2 regions of the Paenibacillus sp. FSL R5-0914 genome follow, and region 2 is predicted to be linked to the other one. Evidence: riboswitches for the same ligand, from Rfam matches in the RefSeq annotation. Region 2 holds a riboswitch; the other holds the start of a gene.

Region 1 (5,645 bases), on a different contig from region 2:
ATTCAGTTGATGTGTATTTACAAAACGATCATAGACAATATTCCAAAGCGCTGAAAAATTGTCCTTTTTCCCCCACCAAAACCAACCGCCGTTCATTTCATGGTAAGGTCGCCATAAAACTGGAACTCCGGCATCACGCAGCTGTCCCAAATAGCCAGCGATCTCGTCTAGATCAGAGATTAGACTCTTATACTGAGCCGTCCCAGGCGTAACATAAGTATTAAACTTCTCTTGACTGAGACTTCTGTTTACATTGGACCACTCCGGAGAAGTCCCCGGCAAACTCTGATGGAATGTCATGGCTACAATGCCACCCTCTTGATGCCACTCCATTGCACTGTCTATAACAGCTTGTCGCTGTTCTGCGATCGTCCCTTCGGGTTGATTATTAATTGCCCCCAATTCATAACCATGTAGAACGGCATTTTGTCCCGATGTATTCTTCAGCTTATGAACCAGTTCATCTGGACTTTCTAGATAATCATGCTGGCCAGACAGGATTCCTTTGCCACGTAGATTCACCAAATTACTCAGCAGTTGCTTGGCTTCTTCAGAAGCTGATGGATTGCTTGGTATAGCCGGAGGAAGAGCGGAAGAAACACTCATAGCCTTCGGAAGACCCTTAACCTCTCCCCAAGGCAGCAAGGAAAAAATAATAAACACCGGTAATATAGTAAACAACAATCTGTTTTGCTTATAATATTTACGCAAATAAATCCTCCTTTCGGTAGCTGTACTGCCTCCACAGGTGCTAAATAAACATACCTGTTATCGGACAATCGTCTTCTGACCTAATGAGGACTATAGCTTAGTAGCTCTGCAATAACGCAGAGCCACTAAGGATCGACCTGTAATTTTCATCAATCAGGAGACATCCGGAAGATAAAGTGCACTTGCTGGAACTGTCTCTTTAGCTTGACTAGCACTTTCCCACATCAAGCGGACTCTCGCATCGCCTTCATTTTCGTAATACTCCACCTTGACATCATATAGCTGGCCAGCCTTCAGCGTTATATTACCCTTACGTTCAGTACCACTTTGCTTAGTCCAACTATCAATCACGGATTGCCCATTCACCCACACACGGATGCCATCATCTGAGGTAGTGTAAAATGTATATTGCTCATCATATAATGGCTTAATTTTACCACTCCAACGTATGGAGAAACGATCAATCCCAAGGGCGGCATCCGGCGATCCTTGCCGCCAATTGAAGTCGATAATTGCATCAGTTCTAGTAAGAGCTGCTGTTCCCGATAGCTGTATGTTGTTGTAATATTCTCCTGCAAGCCCCTTCGCAAGAGGAATGGCTGCCTCACCATCTTCTTCGGGAGGTGCCGGCGCTGGTGCAGCACTAGGTGTCGGTGCCAGACCAGTATTTAATTTATCTCTGGTCAGGGTATAGTTGCTATTCATAAATGTTCTAATTGTATCTGCACTGTTATTCTCGTAAAGCATTTTTCCCCAGCTCATCATATACGTCCATTTACTTTGTGATTGCTGAAGCTTCTCCAGATTAGGCATTTCACCATTCTCCCCGATCGCAATCGGTTTGCCTGCGGCTAGACTCAACAAGCTGTCATAGTATTTTTGCTGGTAATCATTTTCGTATATATCTGCTGCCAGAATATCTACTTTATCAGCACCTGGATAAGTTAGCGCATAAGGATCTGACCAAACATTGGGAGCATTCGGACTCCATACCCATAACAAATTATTTAATTTATGAACGTTAACAAAACGGTCATACATAATATTCCAAAGTTTAGAAAAGTTATTTTTCTTCCCCCACCAGAACCAGTTCCCGTTCATTTCATGATAGGGTCTCCAAAGCACCGGAACATTGGCATCGCGCAAGCTTTTTAGGGAGACTGCCACCTTATCAAGTTCAGCGATCAGACTGTTATATTGCTTGGTACCTGGTGTAACGTAACTATCGAACTCATTCTGACTAAGTGTTTTTTTCACATTATCCCAGTCATAAGAGGTGCCCGGCAGGTTAGCATGAAAAGTCATAGCTACGATCCCGCCCGCTTTATTCCAGTTGATCGCGCTGTTCACCACATTTTGACGCTGCCAGGCCATCGTTCCTTCTGACTGACCGCTGATCGCGCCCAGTTCATAACCGTGAAGAGCGGCATATTGTCCGCTGGTTCCCTTCAGCATATTGTTAATTTCATCTGGACTTTCTAAATAGTCATGTTGACCAGCAATAATACCTTTTCCTGAGATCGAGTAAAAATAGTTAAGCAGCTTTACGGCTTCAGGTGAGGCTCCTGGGGTAACTGGCGTTCCAGAATTTGAAGCAGCTATGACAACAGACGGCGAAATTCCAACAGTAAGCGGAAGTGCAGTCAGAAACAAGACGAGTGACAGAAATGCGCCAAATAATCGATACGTACGGTAAGCTTTCAAAATAATCTCCCTTTCGGTAGCCAGGCTGCCACTCTTTCGAAGGCCCTATAGCTTTGCGTCCCTACCTTTCGATAGGTTTGCCTTTTCAATTTAAGAGAAATAATCTCTCTTACCGTAAGTATCGACGACAATTAATGATATATTTAGTGTTTTTATGACTTTTTTTGATAATTGAGTCAATTTACCTGTTTCAAGAAATTTTGGATTGGTTAAATAGATAGGTTAGACCTATGAAATGAATTGTTGTAGTTCTATATCATTCCAGTCTAAAGTAATACGAATGTTATCTTCTTCTACTAATTCAGAACCCGTCTGTACCTCTATAAACTCGACATCCGTCAAAGCAAGGATCGCGTGCTTCGTTCCTTCCGGTATACGTACCACGTCCCCAGCCTTCACATTATGTTTTTTCTCATTCAGCACAATACTTGCTTCGCCGCTGACGATTGTCCAAATTTCACTACGCTTGCGATGTAATTGATAGCTGATATTATTCCCCTCGGATATAAAAATCCGTTTGGTCAGCACTTCATTGCCTTCATCATATTTCACATAATCAATAACTTTGTAATGGCCCCAGCGGCGTTCCTCGTACATCGGTCTTTGTTCAAAGGTCTTCAGCACTTCTTTAATCCGTGGGCTCTCAGCTTTATGGGTAACTAGAATCCCATCCGGGCTAGCCGCAATGATCAGATCCTTCGCACCAATTACCGTAATCGGAATATCCAGCTCATTAATCAAGCAAGTCCCCTCAGAATCCGCCGTTACAAAACCTTTTCCTACATGCTTGCTGCTCATTTCCTCTGTCAGCGTATTCCACGTTCCAAGATCCTTCCAGAATCCATCATACGGCTGTACTACAATATGTTCTTCTTTCTCTACCACTTCATAATCAAAGCTGATGGAAGACAATAGCTTATATTGCTTCTGCAATTCTTCATATCCTAAAGGCAACCCTTTACGCTGCAAAATATCTAACAAGTACCCTAAGCGGAAGGCAAACACTCCACAATTCCACAATGCATTTTGCTCGATGAGCTGTTCTGCTTGTATACGGTCTGGTTTCTCTTGAAAGTGACTCACCTTCATAAAACCATTTCCCCCCGCCTCTTCGGTGGTAGGAATAATATATCCGTATTTCTCTGAGGCATGTTCAGGAACAACACCCATTAGTGCCAGATTTGCTCCACTTTCCAGCATGGTCCCCTCAAGCATAGCTATGGTATCGAAAAAGGATGCTTCTACATAAGGGTCAACAGGCAATATTGCTACCGTCTCTGCTGGAGAAACACCTGCCACTGAATAAAGATAGGTAGCTGTTAAGGCGATAGCCGGAAAAGTATCCCGACGCTCCGGTTCAACGATAATCGGCACATGACTTCCCAGTTGGCTTTGTATCATTTCTACTTGGCCGCGGCCGGTGGCCAGATAAGATGATTCTGCCATCCCTGCTTCCTCCAGCTGTCTCCAGACACGTTGTACCATGGATTCTGGTTCACCTTGAGGGCTTTCAAGTACCTTTAGAAATTGCTTTGAACGTGAGTCGTTGGACAACGGCCATAACCGTTTACCTGAACCGCCTGATAGAAGTACCATTTTCATAGAATGAACCCTCCTTAATATATGGAAATGAGCATAATTGAATTGTTATCAAAACGTATAGCTTCCGCTTAGCCTTAGTTCGAGCGGATGCATTTTTTAAAAAATTTATTAGGTATGAACCACTCCAAGGGATTTTGGACTTCCGATCGCTGTTATCCTCAGATTTCCTGATTTGAACCGCCGCCAGCGGTAGAAATCCGAGGATAGCATATGCTTTCGAAGCTAGCTTTCCTACGGAAATCTTTCGGGCGAACACTCCGTTTCTACAGTTCCAAATTCCCTTTCCGTTCTTTACCTAACCAACTTCCTCTAAATGCTTGAACCGTACTGCACCGGGCTGTACCAGCCGGAAGGCAGCACGTTTTTCTAAAGATTTGCTTCTGCTCCTATGGAGGCAGCAGCCAACGCAAGTACTACTACAACAACAAGGTTATCTGCTACTGCGATAAACAATCAGAGTACTCTAACTTTATAAATTGCTTAAAACTTATGATAAGGGAACGGAGTGACGGGGGGGGAATTTTGGAACTGTAAGAGCGATAGCGTCCGCCTAAAAGCTTTCCGTAGGAAAGCTCACTTCGTAAGCATAAGCTTTTCCGGATTTCATCCGCTATTAAGCGGTATAAATCAAGAAATCTGGAAACAACAGCGGCTGGAAGTCCAAACATTCACCGCAGTTGCGACTGACACTTAACACAAATGATTAAACCGCTCCAGCCACACTAGCAGAATAACCGCTCAATCCACCCATCTGCGGGCGGCCGACAGAATGATAAACGAGGCCGGTACCCTCGATTTGCTCCTTGGAATACACGTTGCGTCCATCGATCAGCACCCCATTGCGCATGCTTTTCGCCAGCTGATGCAGATCAATGTCCTTCAGTAGGCTCCAATCGGTCAAGAGGCATACGGCATCGCTGCCCTCAGCCGCCTCCTCTGGCAGATTGCACCAGCGAAGCTGCGGATGATCGTATTGCTGTCTGAAATTTGTAGCTGCGATTGGATCATATAGCTTGACTGTTGCCCCTTCAGCCACCAGTGCCTCAACAATCTCTCTGGCTGGAGCTTCGCGGACATCATCAGTATTAGGCTTAAAAGCAAGCCCCCAAATCCCAATCGTCGAACCGCGCAGGCTGCCAAGTGATTCATGCAGCTTGGAGATGATCATAAACCGTTGTCCCTTGTTCACTTCGACTACAGATTTCAATAATTTGAATTCGTAATCGACGTTGCCCGCAATTTGAATGAGCGCATTAGTGTCTTTCGGGAAACAGGAGCCTCCATAACCGATACCAGCCTGCAGAAAGGATGACCCGATTCTTTGGTCCATACCCATTCCTTGTGCTACCTCGGTTACATCAGCTCCCACTTTTTCACAAATATTGGCGATCTCGTTAATAAAGGAAATCTTCGTGGCCAAAAATGCATTTGAAGCATATTTGATCATTTCAGCACTGCGTATATCTGTTACAAATACATTTTCAGTGAAACCCTTATGAAGCTCGCGCATGGTTGGTTCCAGCTCTGGATTATCAAGACCAATGACAATTCTGTCGGGATGGAGGGTATCGCGAATCGCTGACCCTTCACGTAAAAACTCGGGAGCAGACACGATATCAAAAGAATGA
Region 2 (5,645 bases):
TTTACTGTATTTACACAGCCAGAAATCCTTGACGAAGCTGAACGTGAATGGCGTACTTGGGCTCCTGAGTACAATATTTTGCGGAGTGGTGAATTTTTCGTTGATTTGATGCATCCCGAATCTTCTAAGGGAAACGCATTAAGAAATCTCGCTGTGAAGTTGGGAATTCCGCAAGAAGAAGTCCTCTCAATCGGTAATTATTTTAATGATATTTCTATGCTTACCTATGCGGGGATGGGCGTGGCGATGGATAATTCTCCTGTAGAGGTAAAAGCGGCAGCGAATGCTGTTACGGGTTCGAACAATGAGCATGGTGTGCGTGATGCGCTCGTTAAATATTGTTTATCCTAATAATGGAAAGCATAAGGCGGACTTGAGTCCGTTCTATGCTTTTTTTGTTATGAAGGAAATAAAAGAGATACATAACAGAATTGATTCTATCCAAAAAATAACCCGCCCTTAGGATTAACTAAAAAGGGCGGGACAATAGATTAACTTCCTGTATTAAAGTTTAATTTCCTCGTTCCGGCTAGGAGCGCTATATTTATAGATACCAGGGTTCAGTTCGATTTTTTCGTCGAAAGGAATATCTTTGTAGCTATCAATATTAGTTCCTGTAGATATCATGCCCTTAGGTGTAATTTCAGGCACCACTTCTTTGCCATTAATCCGTAACGTAGTTTGGTTAACGCTTTTGAAGTGAGGAGATTTGGATGATGATTCAACAATCAAATTTTCGCCTTCAGTATAGTACGTGAATTCAATGTCTAATCCATCGACATCAAGTGAAGTGAACTGTTTTTCTTCTTTAGGTTTGTTTATTGTGATCCAATTCTTACTGGTATCACGTTTCTCAATGACAGCATCCTTTAATATAAGTTTCATTGGAACATCGGACCAGTTGTTATACCATTCCGGAGATTCAAATTGAAATAAATGCTGGTAGCTTTCGGAATGATCTCCTTTCAAATTCCAACCCCCAGTGATTGTTTTATCACCTATAACCAACTGAGCGGTATTATAGTGGACAATTCCTTTTTTAAGCGAATCATTTTCATCTATTAGAATTTGGATATCCAAAGGGGTAACCACTAGCTGATCTAAGGTTATACCGGTCTTTTCTTGAAATTCAGGACTGTTATACAGTTTCTTAGTGTAAATCGCCTCACTTGCTTTTTGTCCATCTGCTTTAAAATCGAACTTCCATGTACCTGAAATACGTTTCGCTTCTTCAATGTAACTAAAATGAAGACTAGCTTCCTTCCAATCTGATTCAGTTATATTGAAAACCTGTTCAATAAATAAATCCGATCCTTCGTTAGGCATGATGGTTGGAATTGCCTCATTCTCTTGACCTGCAGTACTAACTACCAAATGTGGGTTACCCCGTCCTAAGTCAGATGGTGATGCAGCGACTTTGTAACGGATAATGGTTTGATTGGAAACATGTCGAACGGATTCGATTTGAATGCTTGGATATTGCTTAACTCCAGTATCGATTGTATCCCCTGCTTGATGATTAGATTGTAAGGGAATATTCTGATTACGGTAAAAAATGAGATTCCGTGCTTCAAACTTGTAGTCCTTTTTATCATCCTTTAATGTATCAGGTGTCTCATATACTCCAATGAGTTTCTGGCTTTCAGGATCGTATTCTAAATAACCGTATACCTTTGCCTTGGCACCGGATTCACTAGTCATGGTGTTTTCCTCTGTAGCAAATCCAGTATATTGGGATAGATCAGATTTAGTATCAAGTGATAACAGCATTTTCATTTTTTCTCCGTCAGTTACAACACCGTTCAAATTCATTGTTACTCCTGAACTGGAAGCTTGAAGATTATACTGTTGACCGATGCCGTTATTTAATGCATTGCTCACACTTCGCCCACCAATTTTATCCCAATTAATCGTCATACTAGCGAATACAGGAATGGCGACAAGTAAGAGGCAAGAGAAGACGATGCTGATAGGAACAACCTTTTTATTAGGCCTAGGAGTATTCTGGGAGGCATTCAGATTTCTTTGACGTTTATATGCTTCTTGTTCAATGGTAGTCCACATCAAATCATAATCCGGTCGGGGAATATGTCTATCTTTTTCAATATACAGATTCATTACTACTCAGCTCCTTTAGTTGAGTTCCACCCATTCTATTTAGTATTTTAAGTCCCTTGTTCAGTCTGGATTTTACAGTTCCTTCGGGTATGCTCATAACTTTAGAGATCTCGGGTACAGTCAATTCGTTTATAAAACGAAGGACTACTACCATTCTGATTTTGTCGGGAAGCTGACTGTATAACCCTTGTAATTCTTTTTTAGTTTCCTGTCGATCCAACCGTTTTTCTACAGGGTTTGATTCCTCAGACCTGGATAGTAAATAATTACGTACTTCTTTCATCCACCCCGTCTTACGCCTTTTAATCACACTGTGGCACTCATTCGAAGCAATTCGTAAAATCCAAGATTTCAAGTTTCTTACCTTAGACTTATCCGCTAAGATAACCTTTACAAATACCTCTTGGCAAATATCCTCTGCATCTGCCTGATTTTTCATTAAGTAGTAACAAAAATAATATACTTGTTCTTTATAGAGCTCGAAAATTTCTCGGTCACACATTTTGCTGCACCCCCTGTCTTTGCTGTTCTCATTAATAAGACTTATAAGCGTATGTAATCGTTCATTTTTCATTTTGAGTGAAGTATTTCTTCTGAGCATCATAGCGAATTTGAATGGAAGATAAGTCGTTTACAGGTAATTATAACCATGATAAAATTAGCGGTGGGACATGCGTCCGTAAGCTAATTAAAACTAATTGAATGTCCGCGTTAAAGGTAAAATCATCGAAAGATGATGACACAAAGCCATGGGTCTAAAGCCTTTCTACAGAAGGAAATGATCGCCAGGCCGCCATAGGGATGTCTTATGAAGCATAAAGGATAGCTCTAAGAATATGTAGTCTATTTTGAGCTCTTTTATTATTTCGATCTATACGGCGTTACATTATCGCAAGGGGCTGAAAGGGGAAGTACATGAAAAGTTTTTTCAAAACAATAGGCACTAGTTTGGCAGTAGGTGCTTTATTGCTGTCCGGAACGATCGGATGGATGTCTAATCCTGAAGTCGTGTCTGCAGCTACCACAACAGCAGTAACCGCGGATCAAATGATTAGCAAAGTAACGGCGGCCTCTAAAGCAATAAAGAATTTTCACTTAGATGTGATCAAAAAACAGGATATTCAGAGCGGTGGGGTACGTATCAGCAACACTAACACACTGAAGCTGGATATTAATCGACTGCCGAATTTTGCTGCAGCTGGCACCGTTGATAGTAGTCTTTTAGAAACATCGTACAGTCTATATGCCAATGACAAGGAGTTTTACTATCTTGTAGACGGAAGTGAACTGATCGATGAATCTGAAGATGAAGGTTACGACGATGACGGTGAGCCAATCGATCCTGATGCGCAGTATTGGATTGGACTGGAGAAGATGGAGTGGGATTCTTTTTATTCTAAAGGTCAATACGATCCTGTTTCCATGCTTGATTCGGTAAAAAATTATAAAAAATCTATGAAAGTCAGCACTGCCGGTGCTCAGACCGTCCTGCAGTTCACGGTAACCGATCCGACAGCAGCTAAGGGAATAATCAAACTCTATGACCAGGAGAACCTCTGGGATGGTGAGACTGTTCAACCTAAAAGCGTAACTTGGAAATTATTCGTCAATACTAAGACCTGGCAAACGGAAAAGCTGACAGTCGATCTGAGTTATGTACTGACAAGTGACGGAGAAAAAGATACATACAACACGAAAATCGAAGCTAAATATTCCAAGAATAACAAAGGTACAACCATTGTAAAACCGGCCGAACTAGAATAATAAGGTCGATTTCATATTGAGCAAAAAGCGCTGTTCTGTAGAACAGCGCTTTTTGCTGTATTCTCTATTTTAATAACGTTTCTATTCCTTCTTTAAGATTGTTGTCGTATGTTTCAACATTCGATTCATGAGATTTCGCCGCTCTGTTTTTATGTCGGTGGCGCTTCTCTTTAATGCGTCGCGGATGGGGATGATCTCTGTAATTTTCCTGCCGCTTTTTATTCTTCGATCTACACAAGTCGGGATGTAACCTACGTTAGTTATACTCGTGTGTCCTTTTTCATCCTTCTTTATTTTAAGCGTAAGAATGATACCGCTTTGTGTATAAGGAATATTCATTAGTTTAGTCGAAACAAAATTCCCCAATGAGTAAATAACGAATTGTTTTTTTCCACGAAGCGCTAACGGTTGAAGAACATGTGGGTGAGACCCCAGTATGATGTCGGCGCCATTTTTAAAGAAGAGATTGACCAGCTCTTTTTGCCTCTTGTTTGGAGTGTAACGATATTCGCTTCCGAAATGCAGATAAAGCAAGACTAGATCGACTTTCTTTTTTAAATCTCGAATCTCCCGAATGATCTTGGGCGTAGATATCCGGTTAACCAGCCATGGCTTACTCACTGGTACAGGAATTCGGTTGGTTCCTGCTGTGTAGGAGAGGATGCCAATCGTAATTCCTTTGACGTTTTTAATAAGCGTTCTCTTGGATTCTTCTAATGATTTAGCTGTTCCCGTGTGGTCGATTCCATTACGGTCCAGAACTCGTAACGTCCGAACCAGACCCGGGGCACCATAATCCATGCAATGATTGTTGGCCGTTACTAATACGTCGAATCCGGCTTCCTTAAGTGCAGGGGCCAGTTCGTCTGGACATTTGAATATCGGACCGCCTGATCGGGGACTTTTCCGGCATTCGGGGCCACTTCCAGCAAAGGTGGTTTCGAGATTGCCAATCGTCAAATCAGCCTGTTTCAGATAAGGAGCTACTTTTGCAAACAGGGGGCTGAACGAATAGGTTCCGTCAGGCTGTTTAGCATCCGAAATAATATAACGTTTGACCATTAGATCTCCCACAGCAGCTATTTGTATTTCAGTCATGGATATCCACCTTTTTATTATTTTCATTAGGATATGGCATAAAGTTGTTATGGGTTATTCTTTCTTTAAGGCGAAGTGCAAACATTTGTGTGGCTTTTTATTTAAAATGTGACCCAACGCATAATCACTTTATTTAGATCGTCTAAATTTAAGGTGTTCATTTTTTTCAAACTTTCATAATTTGATTCAAATCCTCTTTTTTGTTTGGCAGCCATAATAAAATAAGGTTGTTGATAAACATTATCAATCAAACATTGGAGGTTAAAGAAATGAGTACACAATTCAAAAAAATCGCCGAGGATACTTACTGGATAGGCAAAATCGATAACCGCCAGGTTCCATTTCACCGCCTGATTCTGGCAAAAGGAACTACCTATAATTCTTATTTATTAAAAACAGGTAAACCAACTGTCATTGATACCGTAGATATGGAATTCGGACGTGAATATGCCGAGTGTCTGGGTGAAATGATTGATCTTCTAGATATCCATTACATTGTAATTAATCATACAGAGCCTGATCACTCTGGTGGACTGGCAGCTCTCGCTGCCAAGGCTGCAAATGCTACGATCGTATGCACCGAGATTGCTGTTCCCGAATTGCAGGAAATGTACAAGCTTCATAGCCGGAACTTCCTGGTGGTTAAAGACGGAGATAAGCTGGAT

Evidence for each region. A riboswitch is a leader RNA that binds a small molecule or an ion and turns the genes downstream of it on or off. The one in region 2 is predicted to bind cyclic di-GMP.
Region 1: linked by a shared signal. The riboswitch ahead of MKX60_RS24095 (glycosyl hydrolase) and the one ahead of MKX60_RS30720 (DUF6612 family protein) in region 2 are both predicted to bind cyclic di-GMP.

The regions. Positions count from the first base shown of each region.
Region 1 covers NZ_JBBORH010000003.1:166,349-171,993, reverse strand. The annotation lists gene MKX60_RS24100 (glycosyl hydrolase) at 1-711, opposite strand, end outside; gene MKX60_RS24095 (glycosyl hydrolase) at 865-2,415, opposite strand; cyclic di-GMP riboswitch class I at 2,428-2,507, opposite strand; gene MKX60_RS24090 (sugar phosphate nucleotidyltransferase) at 2,644-4,017, opposite strand; gene MKX60_RS24085 (UDP-glucose dehydrogenase family protein) at 4,721-5,645, opposite strand, start outside.
Region 2 covers NZ_JBBORH010000005.1:80,787-86,431, forward strand. The annotation lists gene MKX60_RS30705 (Cof-type HAD-IIB family hydrolase) at 1-351, shown strand, start outside; gene MKX60_RS30710 (DUF4179 domain-containing protein) at 505-2,118, opposite strand; gene MKX60_RS30715 (RNA polymerase sigma factor) at 2,102-2,620, opposite strand; cyclic di-GMP riboswitch class I at 2,825-2,916, shown strand; gene MKX60_RS30720 (DUF6612 family protein) at 3,034-3,882, shown strand; gene MKX60_RS30725 (CapA family protein) at 3,964-4,980, opposite strand; gene MKX60_RS30730 (FprA family A-type flavoprotein) at 5,250-5,645, shown strand, end outside.